DNA from 3 places in the Phyllobacterium sp. LjRoot231 genome. Region 1 is predicted to be linked to each of the others. Evidence: predicted binding sites of a transcription regulator. Region 1 holds the regulator's gene; each other region holds the start of a gene.
The links. The regulator PhoB, encoded in region 1, activates phosphate uptake and scavenging genes when phosphate is short. The targets are predictions, from matches to a motif close to TGTCATNNANCTGTCAT.
Positions count from the first base shown of each region.

Region 2: the regulator PhoB is predicted to act here: its motif matches at 2,653-2,669, upstream of ACSQ3H_RS01630 (PhoX family protein).
Region 3: the regulator PhoB is predicted to act here: its motif matches at 2,795-2,811, upstream of ACSQ3H_RS04210 (DUF2794 domain-containing protein).

Region 1 covers NZ_CAXUQT020000001.1:1,181,241-1,191,065, reverse strand. Annotated here, with positions in the region: gene ACSQ3H_RS05815 (PQQ-dependent sugar dehydrogenase) at 1-989, shown strand, start outside; gene ACSQ3H_RS05810 (hypothetical protein) at 1,043-1,195, shown strand; gene ACSQ3H_RS05805 (hypothetical protein) at 1,283-1,597, opposite strand; gene ACSQ3H_RS05800 (DUF427 domain-containing protein) at 1,770-2,105, shown strand; gene ACSQ3H_RS05795 (DUF3175 domain-containing protein) at 2,127-2,399, shown strand; gene ACSQ3H_RS05790 (hypothetical protein) at 2,485-2,766, shown strand; gene ACSQ3H_RS05785 (hypothetical protein) at 3,178-3,438, opposite strand; gene phoB (phosphate regulon transcriptional regulator PhoB) at 3,738-4,424, opposite strand; gene phoU (phosphate signaling complex protein PhoU) at 4,442-5,173, opposite strand; gene pstB (phosphate ABC transporter ATP-binding protein PstB) at 5,196-5,969, opposite strand; gene pstA (phosphate ABC transporter permease PstA) at 6,040-7,359, opposite strand; gene pstC (phosphate ABC transporter permease subunit PstC) at 7,356-8,822, opposite strand; gene ACSQ3H_RS05755 (substrate-binding domain-containing protein) at 8,908-9,825, opposite strand, start outside.
Region 2 covers NZ_CAXUQT020000001.1:345,535-355,359, forward strand. Annotated here, with positions in the region: gene ACSQ3H_RS01625 (AbrB/MazE/SpoVT family DNA-binding domain-containing protein) at 1-219, opposite strand, end outside; gene ACSQ3H_RS01630 (PhoX family protein) at 587-2,584, opposite strand; gene ACSQ3H_RS01635 (threonine/serine dehydratase) at 2,703-3,692, opposite strand; gene ACSQ3H_RS01640 (HAD family hydrolase) at 3,792-4,532, opposite strand; gene ACSQ3H_RS01645 (peptidase M14) at 4,532-5,584, opposite strand; gene pgi (glucose-6-phosphate isomerase) at 5,751-7,403, opposite strand; gene ACSQ3H_RS01655 (CoxG family protein) at 7,553-7,996, shown strand; gene ACSQ3H_RS01660 (GMC family oxidoreductase) at 8,113-9,726, shown strand.
Region 3 covers NZ_CAXUQT020000001.1:878,517-888,341, forward strand. Annotated here, with positions in the region: gene ACSQ3H_RS04195 (ABC transporter permease) at 1-718, shown strand, start outside; gene ACSQ3H_RS04200 (Bax inhibitor-1/YccA family protein) at 910-1,686, shown strand; gene ACSQ3H_RS04205 (N-acetyltransferase family protein) at 1,851-2,399, shown strand; gene ACSQ3H_RS04210 (DUF2794 domain-containing protein) at 2,396-2,767, opposite strand; gene ACSQ3H_RS04215 (DUF1223 domain-containing protein) at 3,150-3,923, opposite strand; gene acnA (aconitate hydratase AcnA) at 4,109-6,796, opposite strand; gene ccmA (heme ABC exporter ATP-binding protein CcmA) at 7,087-7,695, shown strand; gene ccmB (heme exporter protein CcmB) at 7,695-8,360, shown strand; gene ACSQ3H_RS04235 (heme ABC transporter permease) at 8,408-9,175, shown strand; gene ccmD (heme exporter protein CcmD) at 9,172-9,345, shown strand; gene ACSQ3H_RS04245 (DsbE family thiol:disulfide interchange protein) at 9,342-9,825, shown strand, end outside.

The DNA of each region.
Region 1 (9,825 bases):
GCGGCTGGATTGAGGGTTTCATCATGAGCAGAGCCGGTGCAAGGGTTAAAAGCGCTAACCGCATCACGCTGTTGCGGGACGCCGACAATGACGGCGTGGCCGAGATGAAAGAGACCTTTCTTGAGAACCTGAATTCGCCCTTCGGAATGACCCTTTCGAATGGCAAGCTCTACGTCGCCAATACCGATGCGATCGTTGCCTTCCCATACGCCGACGGTGAGACAAAGATCACGGCCTCGCCCGAAAAGATCGCGAACCTCCCCAGCGGTCCGATCAATCACCACTGGACGAAAGACGTGATCGCCAGCCCCGATGGCTCCAGGCTCTACGCAACAGTTGGATCGAACAGCAATGTCGGCGAGAACGGCATCGATGCGGAAAACAACCGCGCAGCGGTCCTGGAGATCGACCTGAACACGAAGAAAACAAGGCTCTTCGCCTGGGGTCTCAGAAACCCGAACGGCCTATCCTGGAATCCCGATAGTGGCGCGCTCTGGGTAGCGGTCAATGAACGGGATGAGATCGGCAGCGATCTTGTCCCGGACTATATGACATCCGTCAAGGACGGCGGATTTTACGGCTGGCCATACAGCTATTACGGTCAGAATGTCGACGTGCGCGTCAGCCCGCAAAATCCCGAGCTTGTCGCTTCGGCCATCAAGCCGGACTATGCGCTTGGTCCGCACACCGCTTCGCTGGGTTTGACATTCTATGTCGATTCACTGTTTGGCCCTGAATACAAAAACGGCGCCTTTGTGGGCCAGCACGGCTCCTGGAACCGCAAGCCGCGCAGCGGGTACAAGGTCATCTTTGTTCCGTTCAGCAATGGCAAGCCGAATGGGCCGCCGAAGGATATTCTGACGGGCTTCGTCGAAGGCGATAAGGCCTTGGGCCGGCCTGTGGGCGTGGCCGTCGACAAGGCCGGTGCTCTTCTGGTGGCGGATGATGTTGGCAACACCATATGGCGGGTCACCCCCTCCGCACCGTGAATCGGGAACCTATTGCACCCTGGTCGGTTAGTGTCGAGAACGGGAGTGCAATCATGGCTGAGTATTCATGGCTTCTGATACTGATTGGCGGGCCCTTCATATTGGGTCTATTGCTGGCGCTCGGAATGAGACAGCGCCGTTTGAGCCGTTATGAACGGGAAGCTCGCGATCAGGCGACCGACCGGATCTATCGCGAAGAGCAGTAATGGTTAGTGCGTCAAGAAGAGCGTCTTGACCTCCGCCAGTAGCGTCTGGGGGCTTCGCCTCGAAAGGTAAGGGCTTTTGTCCATGACCTATCTGCGAACGATTTCGTGAAATTCGTCGCGTTGGCCGGGAACGTCCTCGCCCACCACAAGACCGAGCCCTTCCCGATCGAACAGCGCGAACCATTCATCCCATTCGACCAGACGCGGCCTGCCGAAATCGTCGGGACGATCCGCGCCCTGATCATCATCATCCTCGTAGGCATGCTGGCCGAACTGGATGGAGAGCACCGGTTCGTCATTGCCGATCAAATCTGCCGGATCGCGGATGGCAGGTATGCCCGATCGCCCCGCAGCCCAGTCCCGAATCTCCTGATGGTCCGTAAGCAATCTGGTCTCAGTCATTGGATCTTTCTCCTGTACATTTTCTAACGCGTCAAAAGTACCGGGGTTCCCCGTGTGTAGTAGGCTGGGCACGCGTGCGTTCACAATTTTCTGTCCGCCGGGAACATTTTGCTTCCTCGCGGCTTGAAACTCAACGAAGCCCCGACCAGTCAATTGCGACAAGGAACAGACCATGGATAGCGGCATCACGATCAAACCATATTCCCACCCCGTGACCGTACGATTTCACGATGTCGTTATTGCTTCGACGGAGCGGGCATTGGAACTGCTGGAGCCCGGGCACCATTCCGTTCTCTATATCCCCTTCGATGACATCTATTTCGTCCATCTGGAAAAAACCGATACCAGCACGAAATGCCCTTGGAAGGGAACCGCATCCTATTGGCGGGTCAGAGGCCAAGGAGAGTCGGCGAAGGATGCCATGTGGGCCTATGAAGAGCCGATATCGGATGTCGCAGCGATCCAGGATCATGGGGCGTTCGATCCGAAGAAAGTAACGTTCGAATGAACGATCATTGGAGGTTTCAAAATGGCCGACAAGCCAAAAGAAAAATGGTCCCAGGAGGTCACCGAGCACAGTGACGCGCTAGACCTTGAGGCTCATGTCTTCGAACAGCACGACCCGCACAAGATTGCCGTCTCGCTGAAGCGGTCCGCGGAACACTCCGACCGGCGCAAATCCAGTCCATTCCGGTCCGCCATGTCGATGCTGACTTTCTATATCAACCGCGCAGGTCGCAACCTGCCGGAAAAACAAAAGAGAGTATTGGACGAATTGAGGAAGGAATTTGGCCGCTCCTGACGGCGTGTCCGCTGATAGACATACAATTGCGCTTATCCGTAAACGGCGTACTGTTCTTGCTTGAATAATGCAGAAGGGTACTCGGATGGGCCAAAGGCTGGACCACAAATTGGAATGCGCAAACTGTGGTACAATCTATCTGGACATACCTGCAGACGTAAAATCGAGTTCACCGATACATTGCAGTTCCTGCGGCAATTTTCTTGGCTCGTGGGGCGATCTCGAAACCGATTTCGCCCGGCAAGGTGGACATCACGGCGTCTTCCGCATGGAAAAAGGTGTGATTACCCGGCTTGACGAGCCTGGCCAAGTTCTTCGCGATCCGGCCAACGAGAACACGCCCAAGCCTTCCGACGAGGTCGTCTAGGACAAATTTTGTCTAAGTCGAAGATTTTCCATCGCTTTTCAACGTGCCATTAAGGGCGAGCGCCTTGAGTTTCATGCCGCTCGTCCTCAATAGCCGCCCTGACAGGCCCTGGCGAATTCGTTGCGGGCTTCCGATGAGAATATTCGCCTTCGGCACACTGAAGAAAGGTTTCCCGCTTCATGCCCACGGCCTGAGCGATGCAGCGTTTCTTGGAAATTACCGCAGATCAAAATCTGCCAACAGGACGGCAGTCAGGCAGGCTGGGCATTTGTATTCCTCAAATCGGCGGACCTCGCGATCCCTGTTTATTCGGGTTGCCTGGATGAATATCTTGATGGAAGGTTCATCCCGCCATGGGAACGGCAAAGAGAGTGAAGAAGAGCCCGCCACGAAGTGACGGGCTTTTTTGGATCATTTGTTCTTGTGGCTCTGCTGACCAGCTTTTGCAGGCTGCTCGCTTGTTCCGCCACGCGTCGAACCGGACCCTTGCTGAGTCCTTTTCATCCCTTCCTGCTGTTGCTGGCCGGGCATGTTCTTGTGGCTCTGCTGATCCGCTTTCGATTGCTTTTCCGATGAACCACCACGTGTTTTTTCATTGCTGGGCATATTTTCCTCCTTCGGGTTTTTCCCTCTCCATGCCCTTTCAACCCACGACTCTTCCAATTGTTCCAACGAAAATCATACCGGCGAGGATCAAAAGGCGGATGCTCGGGCGTTCGGCCAACCTGGTGGCAAATGAACGCAATCCTGAAAGTCGGCGCTCTTGCTTGCCATGATCGTCAAATCCTCCAACTCTCGAGAACCATATCGGTCGTCGCTGTTTCCACTTGCTGAGAGTGTCGCTGATGATAATGCGTCAGCATGGCATCATGATGCCATCGAAGTGTTACTGCGCCCTCTGTGCGTCCAATCGGACGTTATACGCAGTAACCGATCGCGGGAGGTGTCACTTCCGTCGTGCCTCAAATAAATTAGCCGAATGAATATCCTGCGCCGCGCACGGTGCGGATCGGATCGATGGAGCGGCCGATATTGATGGCCTTGCGCAACCGTCCGACATGAACGTCGACAGTGCGGTCATCGACATAGATATCCGCGCCCCAGACATTGTCGAGCAATTGCCCGCGCGAGAAGACACGGCCCGGTGACTGCATCAGGAATTCCAGGAGGCGAAATTCCGTCGGTCCAAGCTTCAGCTCGCGTTCCTTGCGGTAGACACGGTGTTGCTCGCGGTCGAGCTTGAGGTCGCCAAAGCTTAGCACGTGCGACAGCAGGCTCGGGTTGACCCGGCGCAACATGGATTTGATGCGTGCAAGCAGCTCCGGTGTCGAGAACGGCTTGACCATGTAATCATCCGCGCCGGTTGCCAGACCGCGCACCCGCTCGCTTTCCTCGCCGCGTGCCGTCAGCATGATGATCGGCAGGATTTCCGTTTCGCGCCTGGCTCTCAGCCGCCGGCACAATTCGATGCCGGAAAGGCCTGGCAGCATCCAGTCCAGGATCAACAGATCCGGCACCTTCTCGCGCAAGGCTATTTCCGCTTCGTCACCGCGTGCGATGGTCTCGACTGCATAGCCTTCAGCTTCAAGATTGTACCTGAGGAGGACGCTCAAGGCTTCCTCGTCTTCCACAACAGTGATTTTGGGAGCTATAGCCATTTTCTACCTTTGAAAACTTAGGATGCGAGATGTTCATCCACCACGATCGTGTGGGATTGATCTTCCTTCGGGCGCTCTGCCGGAAGCTGCGTTCCCGTCACGATATAATAGACTGTCTCTGCTATGTTCGTCGCATGGTCGCCGATGCGTTCGATGTTCTTTGCACAGAAAAGAAGATGCGTGCAGGCCGAAATGTTGCGCGGATCTTCCATCATGTAGGTCAGGAGTTCGCGGAACAATGACGTATAGAGCGCGTCGATCTCGTCATCGCGCTCGCGTACGATATTGACCTGAGCGACCGAACGTGTGGCGTAGGCATCGAGAACATCCTTGAGTTGCGTCAGCGCCAGTTCAGCGATGGTTTGCAATCCGCGATAGACCGAGAGCGTCTGCCTTGTATCGGTAACCGCAACGACGCGTTTTGCGATGTTCTTGCCAAGGTCGCCGATGCGTTCGAGATCCGATGAAATGCGGATTGTGCCGATGACTTCACGCAGATCGATCGCCATAGGCTGGCGCTTGCCGATGATGGTAATCGCCTTTTCGTCAATCTCGCGCTGACCGGCATCGAGGATCAAATCGTCCGAGATCACCCGCTGTGCCAGGGCGTTGTCGGAATTGACCATGGCAGCGACAGCCTGCTCGACCATGCGCTCCGCATGCCCGCCCATCTCGGCGATCTTGTGCGTCAGGAATTTCAGTTCGTCGTCGTAGGAACGGACGGTGTGCTGTGCTGTCTGTTCGGTCATGGTATCAACCTCTTTCCCGGGATCAGCCGAAGCGTCCGGTGATGTAGTCTTGTGTGCGCTTTTCCGTCGGGCTGGTGAACATCATTTCCGTATCACCAACTTCAACGAGATTGCCGAGATGGAACATGGCCGTACGCTGCGATACGCGCGCCGCCTGCTGCATCGAGTGCGTAACGATGACGATCGTATAATTCTCGCGCAATTCGTCGATCAGCTCCTCCACCTTGGCGGTGGCGATCGGATCGAGTGCCGAGCACGGCTCATCCATCAGGATGACTTCCGGGCTGACAGCGATGGCGCGCGCAATGCACAGGCGCTGCTGCTGGCCGCCAGAGAGACCGGTACCCGCTTCGTGCAGGCGATCCTTCACCTCTTCGAACAGACTGGCGCGGCGCAGGCTCTTCTCGACGATTTCCTCGAGTTGCTGGCGGTTCTTGGCAAGACCGTGAATACGCGGTCCGTACGCCACGTTTTCGAAAATCGACTTCGGGAAGGGATTGGGCTTCTGGAATACCATGCCGACACGGGCACGCAGTTCCACCACATCGATCTTCGGATTGTAGATATCCTCATCGTCGAGCGTGATCATGCCGCCGATCTTGCAGCCTTCGATCGTGTCATTCATGCGGTTGAGGCTGCGCAGGAAAGTGGACTTGCCGCAGCCCGAGGGACCGATCAAAGCCGTTACCATCTTCTCCGGCACATCGAGGCTGACACCGAACAGCGCCTGCTTGTCACCATAGTGCACGGTGACGTCCTTGCCCTGCATCTTGATCGCGTTTCCCTGAGCGCTCATTTTGTCATTTACCGCTTTTTCGAGATTTCGTTCCGTCATCAGGTTCATAATTAGAGCCTTTCCCGACCCGTTACCACCGCCGCTCGAAGCGGCGACGCAGAATGATGGCTGTGATGTTCATGACCGCGAGGAAAATCAACAACACGATGATAGCGCCAGACGTCCGCTCGACAAAGGCGCGTTCCGCCTCATTCGCCCACATATAGATCTGCACCGGCAGTGCCGTGGACGGATCGAGCGGCGTAACCGGACTGTTGGCGACGAACGCGACCATGCCGATCAGAAGCAGTGGAGCCGTTTCACCAAGGGCATGCGCAAGACCGATGATCGTGCCTGTCAGGATGCCAGGTGCGGCAAGCGGCAGGACATGGTGGAAAACCATCTGCGTCTTCGACGCTCCGATGCCAAGAGCTGCCGCGCGGATCGATGGCGGAACGGCCCGCAGCGCTGCACGTGTCGCGATGATGATCGTCGGCAATGTCATCAGCGTCAGCACCATACCGCCGACCAGCGAAGCCGACCGCGGCATGTGGAAGAAGTTGATGAAGACAGCCAACCCGAGAAGCCCGAACACGATCGATGGAACAGCCGCGAGATTGTTGATGTTGACTTCGATGATATCCGTCAGCCGGCTCTTCTTGGCATATTCCTCGAGATAGATCGAAGCGGCAACGCCGATCGGCAGGGAAAGACACAGGACGATCAGCATCATATAGAGCGACCCGATGAGCGCGACGCCAAGACCCGATGTCTCGGGGCGGCTCGACGCGCCATAGGTAAAGAGGCCCGTATTGAAGCGCTGGGCCATGACGCCCTCGCCCTTCAGCTTGTTCATCCACTCGACCTGCTGGTCGGAAACCTTGCGGCGGGTCTGATCGACGCTGAGATCGATCTGGCCCTTGAAGGCGGAATCGATATCGGCACCGGTCAGTACCCAGATGTTCTGCGTGGTTCCTATCAGCGAAGGATTGCCGGCAACGAGTTCGCGCAATTGTCCACGGACGCCCTCAGAAAAGAGCTTGCCCAGTTCACGCATTGCCGGCTTGTTCGTCGAGGGAACGCCCAGTTTTTCGGCCAGCGCATTGCGTGCCAGGATCGGATAGTTGGCCGTCAGCAGGACGTTCGGATCGGTCGCACGCTTGTTGTCCGGATCGATGATCTTCGGGTCGAGATTGATCGCGAGATTGACCTCGGTTTGCCAAAAAGCGGTGTAGCCGTTGGAAAACACCGAATACATCAAGGCGATCAGGAAGAAGAGACCGATAGCGATCGCGGCGATGCCATAAAGCTTGAAACGGCGCTCGGCGGCATAACGGCGCTTCAGGCCGATATCACGGCGCGCCGGCCGTGCAGATGCACCAGCAGCAGGATTGAGGGCTATGTCGGTCATTCGTACTGCTCCCGATACTTACGCACGATGTAGAGCGCAAAGATGTTCATCGCCAGAGTGATGAAAAAGAGGGTAAGGCCCAAGGCGAACGCCACCAGCGTTTGCGGTGAGTTGAACTCGAGATCGCCCGTCAGCTGATTGACGATCTTGACTGTGATCGTTGTCATCGCCTCGAACGGGTTGATATTGAGGTTGGCAGCAACACCGGCTGCGAGCACCACGATCATGGTTTCGCCGATAGCGCGCGACGCGGTCAGAAGCAGCGCACCGACAATGCCCGGCAAGGCGGCAGGCAATACGACGCGGCGGATTGTTTCGGACTTGGTCGAACCGAGGCCGAGCGAACCGTCGCGCAGCGATCCCGGAACCGCTGTGATGATGTCGTCGGAAAGCGAGGAAACGAAGGGGATCAGCATGACGCCCATGACGATGCCGGCGGTCAGGACGCTCTGCGCCTGGATAAAGGCATAGCCGCCGGAAAGCGCAGCGCTGAGATCGCGCAGGAATGGACCGACGGTGACGAGCGCGAAGAAGCCGTAGACGATTGTCGGGATACCGGCGAGCACTTCAAGCAGCGGCTTGACGACGGAACGCACGTTGCGGCTGGCATATTCCGCCATATAGATGGCGGCGAACAGGCCGACCGGCACCGCGAACAGCATGGCGACGAACGCGATATAAAGCGTGCCGGCAAGCAGCGGAATCAGGCCGAACTGCCCTTGTGAACCACCGGAACCCGCAGCTGCAAAGCGTGGATCCCAGACTGTGCCGAAGAAGAAAGTCGAAGGTGAAACCGACTGGAAGAAGGTTAGCGTCTGGAACAGCATCGACAGGATGATGCCGACGGTTGTGAGAATGGCGATACCGGACGCCGCAATCAGCGCGCCGAGGATGACGCGCTCGACATTGTTGCGCGCACGCGCCCTGACATGAACACCTGAAAGGCCAAAGGCCGCGCCAGCCAGTGCGAGCGCCAAGGCGATGATTCCACCGATATTGCTTGCCCAGGCCGTGTTCTTGTTCCACTCGACGGCGATGGGGATCATATAATCCTGACCCTCTGTCGCAAGCGCTACGCCCTTGCTCGCGAGGAGCGGCCGCAGCTCTGCAAAGGTTTGCGGAAGATGGGCACGTTCTTCATCGCTGAGCTTGTCGAGGCCGCGAGCGATCCCGCTTACCATGCCCAGCTCGAGACTCTGACTGGCAATGACAGTATCGGCTGTGCGGGCCGGGAGTTCGGCAATGGCCGAGCGTTCCAGATATACTCCGGTTCCAGCGGCCCACACGGCGATAAAAAGGATGGCTGGCAGCGTCGAAGCGAGGAAAACCCACCATCCATGATAATGCGGCAGGGAGTGCGGCTTGACGTTTCCGTCTTCTTTGCGGATAGCGCGCTGGCGACCGATGAAATATCCGGCTGCGCCGATCGCTATGACAATCACAAGCACCATTAAAGTGGACATCTAGAGTTCTTCCCTGTCCCGCAAATTCTCGTCACCCATATAGGCAAACGGGCAGCCGAAGCCGCCCGTTTACGTAAGCCTGAGCTTACTTCTTCATTGTCGCGCCGGCAGCGAATGCATCGCGCTGGGCTTTGCGTTCCGCATCCGGTGCAGCAACCAGACCATACTCGACGAGTGGGCTGTCCGGGCCGATCATCTGATCGTTGAGGAAGAAGTCGACATATTCCTTCAGGCCAGGAATGACACCGAGATGGGCCTTCTTGACGTAGAAGAACAGCGGACGCGAAACCGGATACTTGCCGGAAGAGATGGTTTCCGTGCTCGGAACAACGCCTTCGACAGTCGCAACCTTCAGCTTGTCCGCATTGTTTTCATAGAAAGCCAGGCCGAATATGCCAACACCGGTCTTGTTGGCATCGATACGAGCCAGCGTTTCCGGATAGTCGCCATCGATATCGATTGCCTTGCCATCCTTGCGGATCTTGACGCAGGCAGCAGCGGCAGCCTTGTCATCGAGGCCGAGCTTCTTGATCGCGTCGGCCGCACCAGTAGCTTTGCAGCCACCGGTCATCAGCTTTTCTTCGAAGACTTCACGTGTGCCGTGCTTTTCGCCAGGAATGTAGGCGGCGATATCCCAGTCCGGGAGAGCCGGGTTCACCTGGTTCCACTTGGTGTTTGGATTGTCAACGAGCTTGCCGTCAACAACGAGCTGTGCGGCGAGCGCCGTATAGACGTCCTTCGGTGTCAGAGCCCAATCCGGACCTTTGATATCGGTGGCGAATACGATGCCATCATAGCCGATGCGGATTTCTTCGACGTCCTTGACGCCAGCATCAACGCAGGACTTCAGCTCGCCTTCCTTGATCGGACGCGAGGAATTGGCAATGTCAATCGTGTCTTCGCCGACACCCTTGCAGAATTCCTTGATGCCTGCGCCGGAACCACCGGATTCAACGACTGGCGTCTTGAAATTAGGAAATGTTTCGCCAAAAGATTCGGCAAC
Region 2 (9,825 bases), 840 kb from region 1:
GCGGGTCATGGCCATGATTTCATCGGTGCTCATACCGTCGGCGAGAAAGCCCCTCCACTTTTCGAATCGGCTTTCCGCACGCTTTTCATCAAGATGAACCAGAACTACCTTGCCATCAGTCGTGCGCTGGAAATCCACCTTACTCCCGGGAACAATCCCCAGGAGATCGCGAACCGGCTTCGGAATCGTAACCTGACCTTTTGTGGTGACTCTTGTCATGGCAACCTCGGTAATACTTTTCTGACAAAAATGTATTACTTCGGTTCCGGGAATTCAAGCCCGACTTTAGGGTGCGGACCCATTAATATGGTCGAAATGGTATGAGGCTTTTCGTTTGGGTACGAGGAGCAAAGGCGATGGCAATGTCTATCCATTGTCGAGCCTTTGCGACAAAGTAGCCGGACGAAAAGACCATATCCTGCGGACGCCGAAACGGCTGCAATCTGCAGTGTCGAGCCGCTCGGCCGGGGGGAAGGCCCCGCCCGTCACGTCTCTCCTCGCATCTTCTTGCCGTTTCAGGCGCCATTTCAATCATATTAATGGGTCCGCACCCTAGACCAAGATGCCTAAAGCCGGGCTGTTACGATCAAACCGCGATCTTGCCGCCGCCCTTTTTGGTTATGGCGAGGACCGAGGGGCGGACCGGCATGTTGTCCTTGAAGTCCGGCCAGCGGGTCGACAGGTCCTCGTAATAGGAAGGACGGCCAAACTCTTTCCAATCCTCGCCGCCATCGCCCGGATGCTGGACCGCAACCATCATGGTTGCCATATCCGGCAGCATGAGCGGGCCGCACATTTCGGCGCCGACCGGTACACGGAAGAACAGTTTCGACGTAGCGCGAGCACCGCCTTCGGTGTCCACCGCCCAGATGCCATCGGTGCGGCCAGTTTCCTTCGGCGAGTTGCCGTCGGTGGACACCCAGAGGCGGCCATCGGCATCAACTGCGCAATTGTCCGGCATGCCGAACCAGCCATTCCTGGTGGTATCGGTGGAGAATGACGCACCTACATCGGCCACGGAAGGGTCGCCGCATTTCAGCAAGATTTCCCACTTGCCCTTGGTGGCAGCGAAATTGCCATCTTCCTCGGCAATCTCGACAATGTGACCGAAAGCGTTTTTGGCGCGCGGATTGACGGCATCAACCTGGTCGTCCTTGCGCTTGGTGTTGTTGGTCAGCATGACATAGACTTTGCCATTGACGCCGTTCGGGCCAATGTCTTCGGGACGATCCATCTTGGTCGCGCCGAGCAGATCGCCAGCGCGGCGGGTTTCGATCAAAACATCCGCCTGACTGGCAAAGCCATTGGCTTCCGTCAGCGGACCTTGGCCAAAGACGACCGGCAGCCAGTTGATAGTGCCGTCGACATCGAATTTGGCGACGTAGAGCGTGCCGTCATCGAGAAGATCAAGATTGGCAGCGCGGTCATCTGGATTGAATTTGCCGGCGGTGACGAATTTATAAACATAATCGAAACGCTCGTCGTCGCCGAGGTAGAAGACGACACGGCCATCCTTGGCAACGATGGAATCGGCGCCCTCATGCTTGAAACGGCCCATGGCAGTGCGCTTCTTGGGAATGGAATTGGGATCATTCACATCGATCTCGACCACCCAGCCGAAACGGTTGGCCTCATTCGGTTCCTTCGACAGGTCGAAGCGGTCGTGGAACTTGCCCCAGTCGTAGACGCCTTCCGGAATGCCCATGCGCTTGTAGTTGGCGGCTTCCTTGCTGTCCGCCGGCAGTTCGCCGAGGAAATAACCATGGACGTTCTCTTCGCCCGAGACATAGGTGCCCCAAGGTGTGACGCCGCCTGAACAATTGTTGATCGTCCCGAAAACTTTTTTGCCGGAAGAATCGGCATTGGTCTTGACGCGATCATGCTCTGCAACGGGGCCGGAAAGTTGCATCTCGGTATTGGCGGTGATGCGGCGGTTGAGCTTGCCATCCTTGACGACCTGCCACTTGCCTTCGGTCTTTTTGATCTCGACAACAGTGCCGCCATGGGCAGCCATCTCGATGTCGACGCGCTTCTGGTCAGCGGGCGAGATCTCGATCTTGGCAACGCCCTTGTCATCCTTGACGACTTTGACGATACCCGGGAACATCAGATGTTCATTGGTGTATTCGTGATTGACGACGAGCAGGCCGTGCTCGGACGAACCGTCGATCGGAATATAGCCGACATAGTCATTGTTGTAGCCGAACTGTTTTGACTGGGATTCCGGCGTCTGGTTCAGAGGATCGAATTCGGGGGAATCCGGAAACAGGCCGTCGCCCCAACGCAGGAGGACGTCAGCGTCATAGCCAGAAGCAACATGGTGCGTTTGATCGATCCCGACCTCGACTTCCTCGAACGCGAAGGCTGATTTGCTTTCGGCGCGGGCATCGTCGGCAAGCATCAGCGCCATCGGACTGACAGTTGCGGCAATGGCGGAAACAGCGAGCGAACCCTTGAGGAAGCCGCGGCGCGAAAAGCGCGCGGCAATGAGTTCGCCCATGGTCGCATTGTCGGTCGGGTTGTGACCCGGGCCATCATTTTCCTCGAGCTGGCTGGTGCGGAATGTCTGAGACTGGTCGTTCATGGCGCTTACCTCTGGCTATCTGGCTTGGGGAACGGATTTAAACCGTACCGCCCCGCTATGACGCCAGAGTAACAGTATGATGACAAACGCGCTTGTTTCGCATTGCTCAGACGAAGGTCTAAGCCGCTGCGATGAACTCGCCATAGAGGTCGAGATCGACATTGCCGCCGGAAAGCACGACGGCGACAATCTTGCCCTCGATATCCACTTCGCCGCTTGCCAAGGCCGCAAGCCCGACACAGCCGCCGGGTTCGACAATCAATTTCAGGAAATTCGCTGCGTCGCGCATGGCGGCCTTCACGGCGTCATCCGTGACCGCGATAGCGCCGGCGAGATTGCGCTTGTTGACAGGGAAGGTGAGATTGCCCGGTTGCGGTGTCAGGATCGCATCGCAGATCGAACGATGGCCGGGCTCATTGGCAACCGGCTCACCCGCGATCAGCGAACGGCGCAAATCATCGAAGTTTTCCGGCTCGACACCCCAGATGCGTGTCTGCGGCGAACCCGCCTTCACCGCCACGGAAATGCCGCTGATAAGGCCGCCGCCGCCGCTCGGTACAAACAATTCGTCGAGCATCAGCCCGCGCTCATTGGCATCGGCTACAAGCTCAAGCCCGATCGTTCCCTGCCCTGCCATGATGGAAGGATCGTCATAGGGCGGCACCAGGATCATGCCGCGCTCTTCGATATAAGGTGCGGCGACCGCATCGCGGGTTTGGTTGTAGCGGTCGTAAAACACGACTTCCGCGCCGTAGGAACGCGTGTTGGCGACCTTCGTCTGCGGGGCATCAAGCGGCATGATGATGGTGGCATGAATGCCGAAAAGCTTGGCGGAACTGGCAACACCCTGCGCGTGATTGCCCGAGGAGTAGGCGATGATGCCGCGCTCGCGTTCGTCCTGGGTGAACTGGCTGATACGGTTATAAGCGCCGCGAAACTTGAAAGAGCCGGTTCGTTGCAGGCACTCCGGCTTGAACAGGATGCGCGCTTTGTACTTGGCGTTCAGGGCCTCGGATTCCAGCAGCCGCGTCGACACGATCTGGCCCTTGAGCCTCGCCGCCGCAGCCTCAACGTCACCTATACCAATGGCCAAACCCTGACTGTCCATGCTGTCCTCGCTCCAGTGCTTTAATGACGGAGGATTGATAGCACCGCGATCTGCAACAGGCACTCAAATCATTGTCATCATAGCAATGAACGATGCCAATCAGGCAGAAAGAGTCTCGGCGCGCGTCTTGAGGAACTGCGGCAATTCGGCGATAGAACCCAGGATGGCATCGCTGAGATGCGCAAGATCGTCCAGCGTGCTGTTGCCTGACAGGACGCCGATGGCCAGCCCCGCACCAGCTGCATGGGCCATCTCCAGATCGTGGGCATTGTCGCCGACCATGGCAATAGCGCGAGGCTCAAGCCCGGTCTTTGCCGCGAAAAGGTGAAGCTGGTCCGCATGCGGTTTGGCACGCGTCACGGAATCATAGCCGATGATGACGGTGAACAATGGAGTCAAGCCCAGCGCTTCCGCCGTTGCGCGCGCACCCGCCTCCGAATCATTGGTGGCGATGCCGAGAACGAACCCTTGCGCCACCAATGCTTCCAGCGTCACACGCAAGCCTTCGATGCCGACGGCACGACGCGAACCCTCTTGCACGGCATAGGCGTTATAATCCCTGATGCGCGCCCGCTTTTCTTCGAGCGTCAGTTCGGGATGCCAGAGATCGACGATGTCGTTGACGGTTCCTGCGGCAATGACCGAACCGCCGCGGAATTTCTCCATTTCCCAGTCATAGCCGCCTGCTTCGACGAGCGCCCGCGCCCGTGCCTCATCGCCATCGGCTGCCTTGTGCGCCAGTTCCATGGTGATGCCGAACCAGGTGCGGTTGAAATCGACCAAGGTGCCATCCTTGTCGAAGAGGATGCCCCGGATATGGGAGGAACCGGCGGTTGCCATCAGGCCTCCAGGGAGCCAGGCCGTGCGTTTTCTGAACGCTTGCTGCCGAGCAGTTTCAACAGGTCATCGCCACGCCTTGTATAACGATGGCCGCGGCGGGTGAGAATCCGTCCCGCCTGCGGTGCAGTCAGGGTGATATCGCCGTTCGGATCGCCGGGAATGGTCACGACCGTCACCAGCTTGGCGCCGGCTTCGACTTCAGCGCCGATATCGACGTGGAAGAGGATCATGCCACCCTGTGGCGCACGGATCATCTCGACATTTTCGAGCGGAGTGACCGGACCGTTGAAATCGACCTTCAGCTTGACGCTGTCGTCGATGACGACACCGCGATGGACCAGGAATTTGTACAGGCCTTCGGCGTCGGCTCTACCGGTTTCGAAATCGACATCGTTCAGGCCGCGGAATTCCACGGTTGTCACGGCACGGGCCTTTCGCTCCGTCTCGGACAATTGCAATGCCGGATGCGCGCAGGCCTCCTCGAAGGCGGCATCGGCGGTGCTGTCCCATGAAAGAATGGCGGTCGAACCCAGGGCCGAAGCGAGGTCATACATTTCCGGCAGGAAGGCCTGATGGATGTAAAGGTAGTTCTCGCTCTCGTCGTCGCAGTGCAGATCGAGCACGATTTCGTGCGGCAGCGCCAAACGCAGAAGCTGTGCTTTCAGCCGTTCGACCAGCGATTTCGGTGCATCGATGGGTGGGAGAGCGGCGGTATCGAACGTCTCGAGCAAGGGGAACGAACGGTTGAAATTGACACCAGAGAAGTAGTCGAAACGGCCGAGGTGCTGGTGTGCCTGCCACTGCGCCGAGCCGATCGGATTCGCCTGCGGTACGACGGTGATAGTACCGGCGACGCGGCCTTCCTTCTCGGCTTTTTCCAGCATCGGGATGAGGAAATGCAGTGCGGCCTGGCCCGGCAGTTCCGAACCGTGCAACGAAGATTGCAGATAAGCGCCAACGGCTTTGTTGTCCCTGCCCTCAAAGCGCAGAACGCGTAGTTCAATGCTGTTGCCCGGCACGTCGCCGGGCAGCTTGATCATTTCCGTCTTCATTCCATTCTCCCATACCCCACCCTGATGGACATCTGATGCAGTTTTCTGTGCTTCCGGTGCTCGCAGACCAACTAGTCCGCTGCGCTCGTCGCCTCTGGCGACCCCAAAAACCACACCAGCTGACTCGTCAGGCTGAACTTTTAAACAAGATAGTTTCTTCTTAGCTCTATTTGCCTCGGCGCTTGCGCAGGTGCGCGACAAGACCTTGCGTGGAAGCGTCCTTGTCCTTGGGCTTCACCTCACCGGATACCACGGGCAGGAGTTCCGTTGCCAGTTCCTTGCCGAGTTCGACACCCCACTGATCGAAGGCATTGATGCCGTAGAGCTGCGCTTCGACGAAGACGCGGTGCTCGTAAAGCGCGATGAGGCGGCCGAGGGTATAGGGATCAAGAATGTCGTGGATGATGGTAATCGAGGGCCGGTTGCCGGTGAAAACCCGGTGCGGCGCGATGCGGTCCACCTCAGATTTGGGCAGGTTCTTTGCCGCGAGTTGCGCCTTGGCTTCGTCCAGAGTGCGACCGCGCATGAGCGCTTCGGATTGGGCGAGGCAGTTTGCGAGCAGCATTTCATGCTGGTTGTCGAGATGCGGCTCATGGCCCTTGGCCCCAACAATGAACTCGACGGGAATTGTATCGGTACCCTGATGCAGGAGCTGGAAGAACGCATGCTGGCCGTTTGTTCCCGGCTCGCCCCAGACGACGGGGCCGGTCGGCCCGGAAACGGGTTTGCCATCGACGGTAACGCCCTTGCCGTTCGATTCCATATCGAGCTGCTGCAGATAAGCCGGCAGACGGGCGAGGCGCTGATCGTAAGGGATCACGGCGCGGCTGGTATAGCCGGAAATGGCGCGGTGCCAATAGCCGACAAGGCCGAGCATCATCGGCAGGTTCTTCTTGAGCGGGGTTTTGCGGAAGTGCTCGTCCATCGCATGGGCGCCATCGAGGAAGCGGCCGAAGTTTTCCGGACCGATGGCGATCATCAGCGGCAGGCCGATCGCCGACCAAATGGAATAGCGGCCGCCAACCCAGTCCCAGAAACCGAAAATACGGTCTGCTGGAATGCCAAAAGCGTCGACCTTGTCGAGCGCCGTGGAAACAGCCGCAAAATGTTTGCCGACGGCCTTCTCGCCCAGCGCATCGGCGATCCATTTGCGCGCCGCCTTGGCATTGGTCATGGTCTCGATGGTAGTGAACGTCTTCGACGCGATGATTATCAGCGTTGTCGCCGGATCGAGGCCGGCGAGCGTGTCGGTGATATGCGCGCCATCGATGTTGGAGACGAAATGCGCCCTGGGCCCGTCATGATAAGGCGACATGGCAAGTGTGGCCATGGCAGGGCCGAGGTCGGAACCGCCGATGCCAATATTGACGATGTCGGTAATCGGCTTGTTCTTCGCACCTTTGATTTCGCCGGAACGCAGACCGTTGGAGAATGCGGCCATGCGATCGAGCACGTCCTTGACCCCCGGCATGACATCTTCGCCATCGACCTTGATCGGCTTGCCGGAACGGTTGCGCAACGCAATGTGCAGCACCGCGCGGCCTTCCGTATTGTTGATTGGTTTGCCGGCAAACATGGCGTCACGCCACGCTTCGACATCGGCTGCCTTTGCCAGATCGCCAAGCAAGGAAAGGGTCTCGTCATTGACAAGGCATTTCGACCAATCGAGCAGCAGGTCGTCAAGCCCGAGCGAGTATCGCGTAAAGCGTTTTGGATCTTCTGCGAAAGCCCCGCGCATGTTTTTCGGTGCGCCGCTTTTCCAATGGGCCTTCAATGCCTGAACCGACCGTTTGAGGTCGTTCGCTTGTTCTGACGCCATATCTGTCTCCTGAGATCACGCTGGATGGTGGGCAAACTGCCACCGGAACGGTTTTAAAGCAACGCATGTCCAAATGGAATCGTTGACAGAAACATGGACAGGAGCATTCGCGTGCCCTAGCTTTCCAAAACTCAGGGAGGGTTTTGAGCATGGACTTGATCGGGGAAGAACGAATTGCCGCATCGCGCGACACTGTCTGGAAAGCCTTGAACGATCCGGAAATATTGAAGGCATGTATTCCCGGCTGCGAGAGTCTTGAGAAAATCTCGGATACGGAGCTCGAAGCCACCGTGGGCGTCAAAATTGGTCCGGTCAAGGCGCGTTTCAATGGCAAGGTTGAGCTGACAAATCTCAATCCACCCTCTTCCTATACGATCTCCGGCGAAGGCAAGGGCGGCGTTGCCGGTTTTGCCAAGGGCGGAGCCGACGTCACTCTGGTCGAGGAAGGCGCCGAGACCGTGCTGGCCTATAAAGTCAATGCGGATGTCGGCGGCAAGATCGCCCAACTCGGCAGCCGGTTGATTGCCTCGACTTCCAAGAAACTCGCCACGCAGTTTTTCGAGAACTTCAACGCAGCGGTGAGCGGGACATAGGCCAATTTACGCCTCTGTCGCAATTTCCATAAGCCATGGCGGAAAGCCGTTTGGGTTTACGGAGTCGAAGCCGGATATCCTGATCGCATGCAATAACGCATTTGGAAATGGCATGCATGCGCTCCTTTGATTTTATCATTGTCGGATCAGGATCGGCCGGATCTGTCATCGCGGAGCGACTTTCAGCAAGTGGACGACATTCCGTGCTGGTGCTGGAAGCTGGCGGCTCGGACCGGCGCTTCTTCGTGTCCATGCCGCTCGGCTATGGCAAGACGTTTTACGACAAGTCCGTCAACTGGATGTACCGCGCCGAGCCTGATCCCGGCCTTGACGGCAATGCCGACTACTGGCCGCGCGGCAAGGTGCTGGGCGGTTCGAGTTCGATCAATGCCATGGTCTATGTTCGTGGTGCGCCTGAGGACTTTGACGAGTGGCGCGACAGGGGCAATCCGGGCTGGGGTTATGCCGATCTCTTGCCGATTTTCCGCTCGCTTGAGGATCATGACGGGCCAGCGACCAGCCTCGGACGCGGTGGGCCGCTTCACATTACCGATTGCTCAAAACTCTTTCATCCGCTTGCCAATGAGCTGATCAAGGCCGCACAGGAAGCCGGACTTGCCTACAACCCCGATTTCAATGGCAAGACGCAGGAAGGCGTCGGGCCCTTTCAACTGACGACGAAAGGCGGGCGGCGCATGTCCGCGGCACGGGCGTTCTTGCGGCCTGCCATGAAACGTCCGAATGTCACCGTCATCACGCAGGCGATGGTGACGCGCATCGTCTTCGAAGGTAAGCGGGCGGCAGGCGTCGAATTCACCCGCCATGGCAAGAGCGAAGTCGTCAAGGCTGGCCGCGAGGTCATCCTCTGCGGTGGCTCGATCAATACACCGCAACTCCTGGAGCTGTCGGGCATCGGCGACGCCACGCGTTTGCGCGATCTTGGCATTCCTGCGGTGCATGACAACGCCCAGGTGGGCGAAAATCTGCAGGACCATCTCGGCATCAACTACACCTACCGGGCCAATGTTCCATCGCTCAACCAGGTGTTGCGGCCGTGGTGGGGCAAGGCGCTTGCGGGCGTGGAATACCTGCTGCTACGGACCGGGCCGCTCTCGATCAGCATGAACCAGGGCGGCGGCTTTTTTCGCAGTGATCCATCACGTAACCGAGCCAATATGCAGCTCTATTTCCAGGCTTTTTCAACGTTGGTCCCCAAGAACGGCGAGCGGCCGATCCTGACGCCGGATCCGTGGCCGGGCTTTTCCATCGGCCTATCAAATTGCCGTCCGACGAGCAGCGGTTCGATCCATGTTCAGTCGAGCAATCCACTGGAGCAGCCGCGCATCGTGCCGAACGCGTTTTCGACCGAACATGACGTGGCCGAGATGCTCGACGCGGTAAAATTCCTGCGCAGCATCGCCGGAACACCAACCATGTCGAAACTGATCGTCGAGGAATTGCTGCCCGGGCCCGCCTGTCGGAGCGACGATGAATTGATGACGGATTTCCGGCGGCGCAGCGGCACGGTCTACCATCCTGTTTCCACCTGCCGCATGGGGCCGGACCCGGCGCAATCGGTGGTCGATCCGCGCCTGCGGGTCCACGGTGTACATGGCCTGCGCATCATCGACTGCTCGGTGTTTCCGAACATCATTTCCGGCAATACAAACGCCGCTGCCATGATGGTCGGTGCGAAGGGAGCGGAACTCGTGCTGGAAGATCGACAATAATCTGGAGGAGCACCATCGCTCCTGCCCTCCCCCTTGTGGGGAGGGTCGGACCGCAGGTCCGGGGTGGGGTCTCTTTTGCTGTTTAGACAGCTATGGCGC
Region 3 (9,825 bases), 300 kb from region 1:
GCTCGTCTCGTTCTCCGCGGAAGAGGCCGCCAATCTTGGCCTGAAGATTGGCGATACCGTTACGGTCAACGTGCTTGGCCGTAACGTCACCGCGCGGATCGCCAATTTTCGTCAGCTGCAATGGGAATCCCTTGCCATCAACTTTGTGATGGTGTTTTCGCCGAACACCTTCACCGGCGCGCCGCATGCATGGCTGGCGACCTTGACCGACCCCACAGCCAGCTCGCAGCAAGAAGCCACGGTCATGCGCGAAGTGACTCGTGCCTTTCCGGCGGTGACGACGGTTCGGGTCAAGGATGCGATCACCATCGCCAATGAGCTGGTTGGACAATTGGCAGTCGCTATTCGCGCGGCAGCGTCGGTAGCACTCATAGCTTCGATCCTGGTGCTCGGCGGTGCTCTCGCGGCGGGAAACCGCGCACGCGTCCATGATGCGGTCGTGTTAAAGACGCTCGGGGCGACCAGACGCACGCTGATTAAGGCTTTTACGCTCGAATATATGCTGCTGGGCTTCTCGACCGCCATTTTTGCGTTGCTCGCCGGTGGTGTGGCTGCCTGGTATGTGATCGTGCGGGTCATGACATTGCCAGCCTCATTCCAACCTGAAGTGGCGGTCATGACCGTGATAGTCGCGCTGGTGTTGACCATAGGGTTTGGCCTTGCTGGCACTTGGCGAATACTCGGCCAGAAGGCGGCGCCAATATTGCGCAACCTTTGAATGATTAAAACGATGTAATATTGTGCCGATTCAGGGTAATTTGGGATCACAACACGCGATCTTGAGTAAATCAGGTCTTGTTATAAGGCGTTTAAATCACCATAATTCCCACTAAGGCATGCTGGGGTCCCGCCAGCGGCGCCTGGGGATAGTCCCCGACACCCGACGGGACGAAGCAAATGAGGAAAACCATGGCTGACTATCGCAACATCCAGGCCCGTACATCGGCCGGAGTGCGTGTGGACGCGGGGATCGATCAAGGTCTACGTAGCTACATGCTGAAGGTGTATAACCTGATGGGTATCGGTCTTGCAGTGACCGGTTTCGCCGCCCTTGCAATTGTTTATCTCGCAACCACCAATGATCCGTCTCTTGCCGCCGCGCAATTGCCGAACGGCAAGATGCTGACAAATCTTGGCGTTGCGATCTACGGCTCGCCTCTGCGTTGGGTCGTGATGCTGGCACCGCTTGCCGCAGTGTTCTTTCTGAGTTTCCGCATCGAGAAAATGAGTGTATCTGCAGCCCAGACGACATTCTGGGTCTATGCCGCGCTCGTTGGCATTTCGCTGTCCTCGATCTTCTTGGTCTTTACGTCCGGAAGCATCGTTCAGACGTTCTTCATTACGGCTGCTTCCTTCGGCGCTCTGTCGCTCTATGGATACAGCACGAAGCGTGATCTGTCCGCGATGGGATCGTTCCTGTTCATGGGCGTGATCGGCATCGTTCTCGCCTCGCTGGTCAATATCTTCCTGCAGTCGAGCGCTTTGCAGTTCGCAATCTCCGCTATCGGCGTTCTGGTCTTCGCTGGCCTGACTGCCTATGACACGCAGAACATCAAGGAAATGTACTACGAAGGCGATACGTCGGACACTTATGGCCGCAAGGCGATCATGGGTGCTCTCCGGCTCTATCTCGACTTCATCAATATGTTCATGTTCCTTCTGCAGTTCCTCGGTAACCGCAACTAGGCCTTGCGAACACGAGAGTTGAAGATCTGGGCAGCGGAAACGCTGCCCTTTTCGTTTGCCCATTGCCGCTGGCGATGCGGTGACAATTTTCGCAACTGCGCCCCTTCAAATTCCGCGCAAAGAAGTGCATGAAGCGTGCAAGATCATCTTCATTGCGAAATACCATGTCCCAGATTCAAATCCGTTCGGCACGTCCTGCCGACCTTGCCGCCATAACCGAAATCTATCGCGACGCGGTCCTGCACGGAACGGCGACCTACGAAATCGACCCGCCCGATACGGAAGAGATGATGCGGCGTTTCCACGCGATCACATCAGACGGGTTTCCCTACGTTGTTGCGGAACTCGATAGCGTAGTGATCGGCTATGCCTATGCCAGCTACTTCCGGACGCGTCCGGCCTATTGGTGGTCAGTCGAGGATTCGATTTACATTGCACCCGAGGCCAAGGGGAAGGGGCTTGGCAAGACCTTGCTGCAACAGCTGATCAAGGATTGTACCTCTCTCGGCTTCCGCCAGTTCATCGCGGTCATCGGCGATGGTCACGATGCATCAGCGTCGGTACGCTTGCATTTAAGCTCGGGCTTCAAACACTCGGGAACTATCAAGGCATCGGGCTTCAAGCATGGCCGTTGGCTCGACACGGTGCTGATGCAGCTGGACATGAATGGCGGTTCAGAGACCTTGCCGGGCAAGCCCCCGCTGAAATCTTAACTCCGTACGACGCTCAGGCTCTTGTCGAAGACCCTGAGCACCCGATCCAGTTCCTGGCCGCGTTTGAGAATGAGACCGCTGGCGGCAATGACGCTGTATGCGCCCTGTTTGCGCGCGAGCCTGGGGTTTTTCTCTATCCGGAACATCGGTACTTCACTGGTTCGCCGGAAGATCGAGAAGACGGCACGGTCCATCAAATGATCGATGGCATAGTCCCGCCACTCGCCGGCAGATACCATGAAACCATATATTCGCAGAATCTGGTCAAGCTCGCGCCTATTGAAGGTGACGGGCAAATCGTTGGTGCGGATAAGGGAGATAAGTTTAGCGTGCTGTTGCGATTCGTCGCCACCTGCATTGCTGTCCATCAATCAACCGCCTTTGAAAACTGTTGTGTGACACGTGGATGACATAAAGGTGGCCTGATCCGCGTCATTTTACAAGTCCGGAGTGATGAGAAGGCGCAACATCGCTGGCTTACGAACTGTTTTGTGTATTTTCTCACGAAGCAATACGTTGTGAATCCAATGGTGATGGCGTGACACATTCCCGCCATTATCTGCACGCATTCCCGCCGGATTCGGCACCCAACATTGGTTGCATGTTGCCTGAGACTGGTTCGTTCCGGACAGTCCGATACCCCAAGCCCCCCGCCCAACGGGTTGCTCGGTTTTGAACCAATAAGTCTCTCTATGGCAGCATGCCCCAATACCTCAGGCCGGATTTATCCGGCCTGTTTTTCTGTGCGGGTCAAGGTTTCGCAGCCATAATCGACGCGCCGATAATCGGTCCCGGCTTGCCTTCGCCCAGCATCTCCTGCAGCAGCACTGCGCATCCGGACGCTTTCTTGCTGGCAATCTCGCTTAGCGGGATTTCGATCTTCTGCGCCGCTCCATCCCACATGCCGACCGTTTCCATCGCCCGCACACTATTGGCGTAGCTGACCTTGCGCCCGACATTTTCGCCATCGGGAATGGTGATGATGCTCTCGCGATTAAAATAGGCCAACAGAACCCGAACCGGATTGGTCGCGGCGGGGCCCGAACCGATATCGATCATCAGCCGGTCCCGTGCAGTCTTTTCGATGGATACAGGAATGGTAAGTCCAGCAGGCGTGTTGCGCGTTTCTGCAATACGTCTGCGAATCTTCTGTCCATCCTGGCCGTTCATATGCTCACGGCCATTGAGAATCACCTGAGGCGTATAAACGCCGTTCAAGCCCAGAGCGGTACGATAGGCATTCTGACGGTCGGTGTTTTCGGGCACAGCAAGGCTATCTGTCCAGCCGCGGTAGTCCCAATAGTCCACGTGGAAGGCCAATGCGACAACCTTTCCTTCCGTCGCAAGCGCCTTCAGCACTGCATCTGCTGGCGGGCACGATACGCATCCTTGAGACGTATAAAGCTCGACGACACCCTCCGGCTTCTCGCCGGAATCCTCGGCGCGGACGGGCAGCACGTAGGCCATTGCCGCCACGAACAGTGCGCTGATCACAATACGTCTGGATAGGGTGCGCAGGGACAATGTTTCTAATTCTTCCCGAGTGTTCTTAGTTCTTGTCTGTCAGATTAATTGCCAGAAGATTGATAGGAGCCGATTGTTTCAACAGGAAGTCACTTTGAGGTGAATTCGATCACGTTTCGTCTTGCCCTTAGTCGAAAGGCCGCCGGTTGCCCGGCGACCTTCCATCTGCACGATTTTTTGAGCAATCAGGCAGCTAGATCACGTAGAACGTACTGCAGAATGCCGCCGTTCTTCAAATATTCCAGTTCGTCGATCGTATCGATACGGCAAATCAGCGGCACCTGTTTGACGCTGCCATCGGCGTAGGTCACGGTGGCAAATGTCTTCTGGCGTGGCTGGATCGTGGCCAGGCCTTCAATCGAGACGATTTCGTCACCTTTGAGCGCCAGCGATTGCCAACTCGTGCCGTCTTCGAGAACGAACGGCACGATGCCCATGCCAACCAGGTTCGAACGGTGGATACGCTCGAAAGACTGGGCAATCACGGCGCGAACGCCCAGCAGGCTGGTCCCCTTGGCTGCCCAGTCGCGCGACGAGCCGTTGCCGTACTCGACACCGGCAAAGACCACCAGCGGAACGTTCTCGCTACGGTATCGCATGGCCGCATCGTAGATCGGCATCTCCTCCTTCGCAGGATAGTGGATCGTGTAGCCACCCTCACGGCCATTTTCGCCAAGCATATGGTTGCGGATGCGGATATTGGCGAAGGTGCCGCGCATCATCACTTCATGATTGCCGCGACGTGTGCCGTACTGGTTGAAGTCCAGCGGAGCAACGCCATGCTCGGTCAAATACTGCCCGGCAGGGGAAGCCGCCTTGATCGAACCGGCCGGAGAAATGTGGTCAGTCGTGATCTTGTCGCCGAAGAGACCAAGGATGCGGGCGCCCTTGATGTCGTTGACCTTGCCCGGTGTTTTGCCCATGCCGACAAAGTATGGCGGGTTCTGCACATAGGTCGATTGATCGTCCCAGGCGTAGGTCTGGCCAGCCGGAACTTTTACCGCCTGCCAGTTTTCATCGCCCTTGAATACATCCGCATATTTGGCTGAAAACAGTTTGCGGGTGACGTTCTTGGTGATGAATTCCTGAATTTCGTGTGAAGACGGCCAGATATCCTTGAGGAATACCGGATTGCCTTGTCTGTCCTCGCCCAGTGGCTCGGTGGTCAGGTCCTTGGTTACAGTACCAGCGAGTGCGTAGGCAACGACGAGGGGTGGTGAGGCCAGATAGTTTGCCTGCACGTCCGGTGACACGCGGCCTTCGAAGTTGCGGTTGCCGGATAGAACGGCCGCAGCGATCAGACCCTTGTCATTGATGGTTTTGGAGATCGGCGCGGGAAGCGGACCGGAATTACCGATACAGGTGGTGCAACCGAAACCGACCAGATTGAAACCGAGCTTGTCGAGCTCGCTCTGGAGACCAGCACTTTCGAGATAGGCAGCAACGACCTGGGACCCCGGTGCAAGCGACGTCTTGACCCATGGCTTGGACTTCAGGCCCTTGGCAACCGCGTTGCGGGCAAGAAGGCCCGCTGCGATCAGTACGCTCGGGTTGGAGGTGTTGGTGCAGGATGTGATCGCGGCGATGGCAACGTCGCCGTGTCCGAGATCATAATTCTCGCCTTCAACCGCATAGCGGGCGTCGAGATGCGCGGTCTTCTTGTATTCCTTTTCCAGGGATTCGCGGAAACCGGATGCGATTCCCTCGAGTGCGATACGGCCCTCCGGACGCTTCGGTCCAGCCATCGAAGGAACAACAGTGCCGAGATCGAGTTCCAGCGTATCGGTAAATACCGGATCGGCTGAATTCGGTTCGCGCCACATGCCCTGCGCTTTCGAATAGGCTTCGACGAGAGCCAGACGCTCTTCGTCGCGTCCTGACATGTGCATGTAATTGATGGTTTCGCGATCGATCGGAAAGAAGCCGCAGGTTGCGCCATACTCCGGACCCATATTGCCGATGGTTGCACGATCAGCCAGCGTCATGCTTTCGAGGCCAGGCCCGAAGAACTCGACGAACTTGCCGACAACGCCCTTCTTGCGCAGCATCTGCACGACAGTGAGAACAAGATCGGTTGCCGTTACGCCTTCCTTGACCTTGCCGGTCAGGCGGAAGCCGATGACTTCCGGCAGAAGCATCGAAACGGGCTGGCCAAGCATGGAGGCCTCAGCCTCGATACCGCCCACACCCCAGCCGAGAACGCCGAGGCCATTGACCATGGTCGTATGCGAGTCGGTGCCGACGCAGGTATCCGGATAAGCGACGGTCACGCCATCCTCTTCCCTGGTCCACACGCCTTGCGCGAGATATTCGAGATTGACCTGATGGCAGATGCCGGTGCCTGGTGGAACGACGCGGAAATTCTTGAACGCCTGCTGACCCCATTTCAGGAAACGGTAGCGCTCGCCATTGCGTTCATATTCGAGATCGACATTGCGCTTGAAAGCCTGGGGATTGCCGAACTCATCGACGATAACGGAGTGATCGATGACGAGGTCGACCGGCACGAGCGGATTGATCTTTTCAGGATCGCCACCGAGATTGACCATGGCGTCGCGCATTGCTGCAAGATCCACGACTGCTGGAACACCGGTAAAGTCCTGCATCAGGACGCGAGCTGGACGATAGGCGATTTCCGCACCGGCGCTGCCGCGGTCGACGAGCCATGCGGCCACAGCCTCTATGTCTTTCTTGAAAACCGAGCGGTTATCTTCAAAGCGAAGCAGGTTTTCTAGGAGAACTTTCATCGAGAATGGAAGCCGGGAAATGCCTTCCAGGCCGTTCTTTTCGGCTTCGGTCAAACTATAATAGACGTATTCCTTGTCCCCCACAGTGAGGGTTTTACGACATTTGAAACTGTCAATCTGAGACATTTTTGCGTTCGTCCTTATGCTGAGGCCTAAACCCGGGACGAACGCCTTTGCCGCGTTTCAAGGACGCGCTAAGGTGCGGGTGCAGTCATTTCCGCTGTCCGTCCCGCTACAGGCCCGAAACCGGCGCCTGTATTCGAGATCGGCCAAAATGGTTTCCACACCGACCGCTGGTATGGTTGTCAGCTATATAGAGTTTTTCGCCGATCTGTGCCAGACCGGAATTGGTCAAAATTGCGTGCTGCGTCGAAATAATCACGCGGTATCCGAAGGTGTTAAAAAGCGGGTCATTCATGCGGTTAATTGCCGAAAACTTGGGTGGAGAGCGGGGTGGCGAGCTGCTGTTTTCCGGGCTCGGTTTTGCCGTCGCTGCCGGTGAAGCGCTGCTGGTCACCGGCCCCAATGGCTCCGGCAAATCGACCTTGCTGCGAATCATCGCAGGACTGCTCGCTCAGGCGGAGGGGAGGCTTTGGCTTGACGACGCGCCAGCCGCGTTTGAAGGGCTCAGTGCAGCCACTCACTACCTCGGCCATTTGAATGCCATGAAACCGATCCTTAGCGTCGATGAAAATCTGCGTTTCTGGCAGTCATTCAACGGCACAAGCCAGTGTTCGATCACCGAGGCACTCGAACGCGTCAGTCTTGGCGAGATTGGTCACCTGCCTTTCGGCTATCTTTCGACGGGGCAAAAGCGCCGTGTGAGCATCGCCCGGCTTCTGATCAGCGACCGGCCGGTGTGGCTGCTGGATGAGCCAACCGCCGGATTGGACAAAGCGTCTGAGACGCAGTTCGCCGGATTGATGCATCACCATCTGACAAGCGGCGGGATAATTGTCGCCGCGACCCATCTGCCACTGGGGCTCGAGGGATCGAAGGAATTGGCTTTGGGAGCGGCCGCATAATGGGCTCACTATTCCTCCGCGACGTCCGGTTAGGATTACGCGCCGGTGGCGGCGCGTTGGTCGGCATCCTGTTTTTTCTGGCGGTGATTGCGGTCGTTCCCTTCGGCGTGGGTCCTGACCTGAAGCTGCTTGCCCGTATCGGTGCGGCCATGTTGTGGATTGGCGCTCTGCTTGCAACGTTGCTTGGGCTTGACCGCCTATTCCAGGCGGATCGCGATGATGGCTCGCTCGATCTGCTGATCATGGCGTCGGAGCGGCACATGCTTGCACTGACGGTACTCGTCAAATGTCTGGCTCATTGGACAGTCAGCGTCTTGCCGCTGGTTATCGCTTCACCGCTGCTTGGGCTCTTCATGAACATGGAACCAGCAGCCATCGGTGCGACCGCCCTGACCCTTCTGGTTGGCACACCGGCGATCACGCTCATCGGTGCTGTCGGCGCGGCGGTTGCGGTTTCGTTGCCGCGTGGAGGTCTTTTGGTTTCTGTGATCATTCTACCGCTGACGATACCGGTCCTGATTTTCGGCGTGTCTGCGTCCTATGGCGCAGTTGAAGATCCCGCACCATTTCTGGCACCTTTCCTTATTCTGGCTGCGATTACACTGTTTTTTGCAGTGCTGGGACCACTAGCAGCCGCAGCAGCATTAAAGTCTTCGGCCGATTGACAGAGTGGTGAATTGCGAAAAGGGCATCAGAAAGCTAAGAGTTTAGTATGAGCGACACAGTATCCAAGACCGGACGATGGATTGACCTGGCCAACCCCACGCGGTTTTTGAGCTTGGCTGGCACCGTTCTGCCATGGCTCGGCGGATTGACGGTGCTTGTGCTCGGCATCGGCTTCTGGATGTCGATGAACGCACCTGACGACTACCAGCAGGGCTCGACGGTCAAGATCATGTTCATCCATGTGCCCTTCGCCTGGCTCTCGATGATGTGCTACACGATCATGACTATTGCGGCGCTTGGAACACTCGTATGGCGCCATCCGCTGGCCGATGTTTCCGCCAAGGCTGCTGCACCGATCGGGGCCGTGTTCACCGCCCTGGCCCTTATCACCGGCTCACTCTGGGGCAAGCCAATGTGGGGCACGTGGTGGGTCTGGGATGCACGCCTCACCTCCGTCTTTGTGTTGTTCCTGATGTATCTCGGGATCATCGCGCTGACCCGCGCCATGGATGATCCGGCAAAATCGGCAAAAGCCACTGCAATCCTGACCCTTGTCGGCTTCATCAATATTCCGATCATCAAGTTTTCGGTCGACTGGTGGAACACGCTGCACCAGCCCGCATCGGTTTTCCGCATGGGTGGCTCAACCATCGATCCGTCATTGCTCTGGCCGCTGCTGGTGATGGCTATCGGCTTTACCCTTCTGTTTTTCACCTTGCATATCATGGCCATGCGCAATGAAATCTGGCGTCGCCGTGTTACAGCGATGCGCCGCGTTGCTGCCCGCAGCGCTGACCGGGGAACCGCACAATGATGAGCCACATGGGATTCGTGCTTGCCTCCTATGGAGCCGCCATCATTGTACTTGCTGCCTTGATCGGGTGGATTTTCGTCGATCAGCGCACGCAGCGACAGGCGCTACAGGAGCTCGAATCGCGCGGCGTACGGCGCAGGTCAGAGACGAAGACGGATGGCAAATCGTGACCGGTCAGGAACAAATCGAAAAGTCTCCGCGAAAACGCAGCCTGTTTTTTATCTTCCTGCCGCTCCTCCTGTTTGCAGCCTTGGCTGCCGTTTTCGCATTCCAACTGGCGTCGGGCCGCGATGAATCGGTCATTCCGTCGGCGTTGATTGGCAAGCCTGCACCCAATGTATCGTTGCCGGCCGTGAGTGGCTTGCAGAAGGATGGCCTGCCGGTTCCGGGGCTCGATCCAGCAAGCTTCAAGGGGCAAGTCACACTCATCAATGTGTTTGGTTCCTGGTGTGTGCCCTGCCGTGTCGAACACCCGCTGCTCATGCAATTGTCGCAGGACAAGCGGTTTCGTCTGACCGGGTTGAACTACAAGGATAAAAACGAGAACGTACTCGGCTTCCTCGACGACCTAGGAAACCCCTATGCAGCCATCGGAGCCGACACGAACGGCCGTGCCGCAATCGAGTGGGGCGTTTACGGCGTGCCGGAAA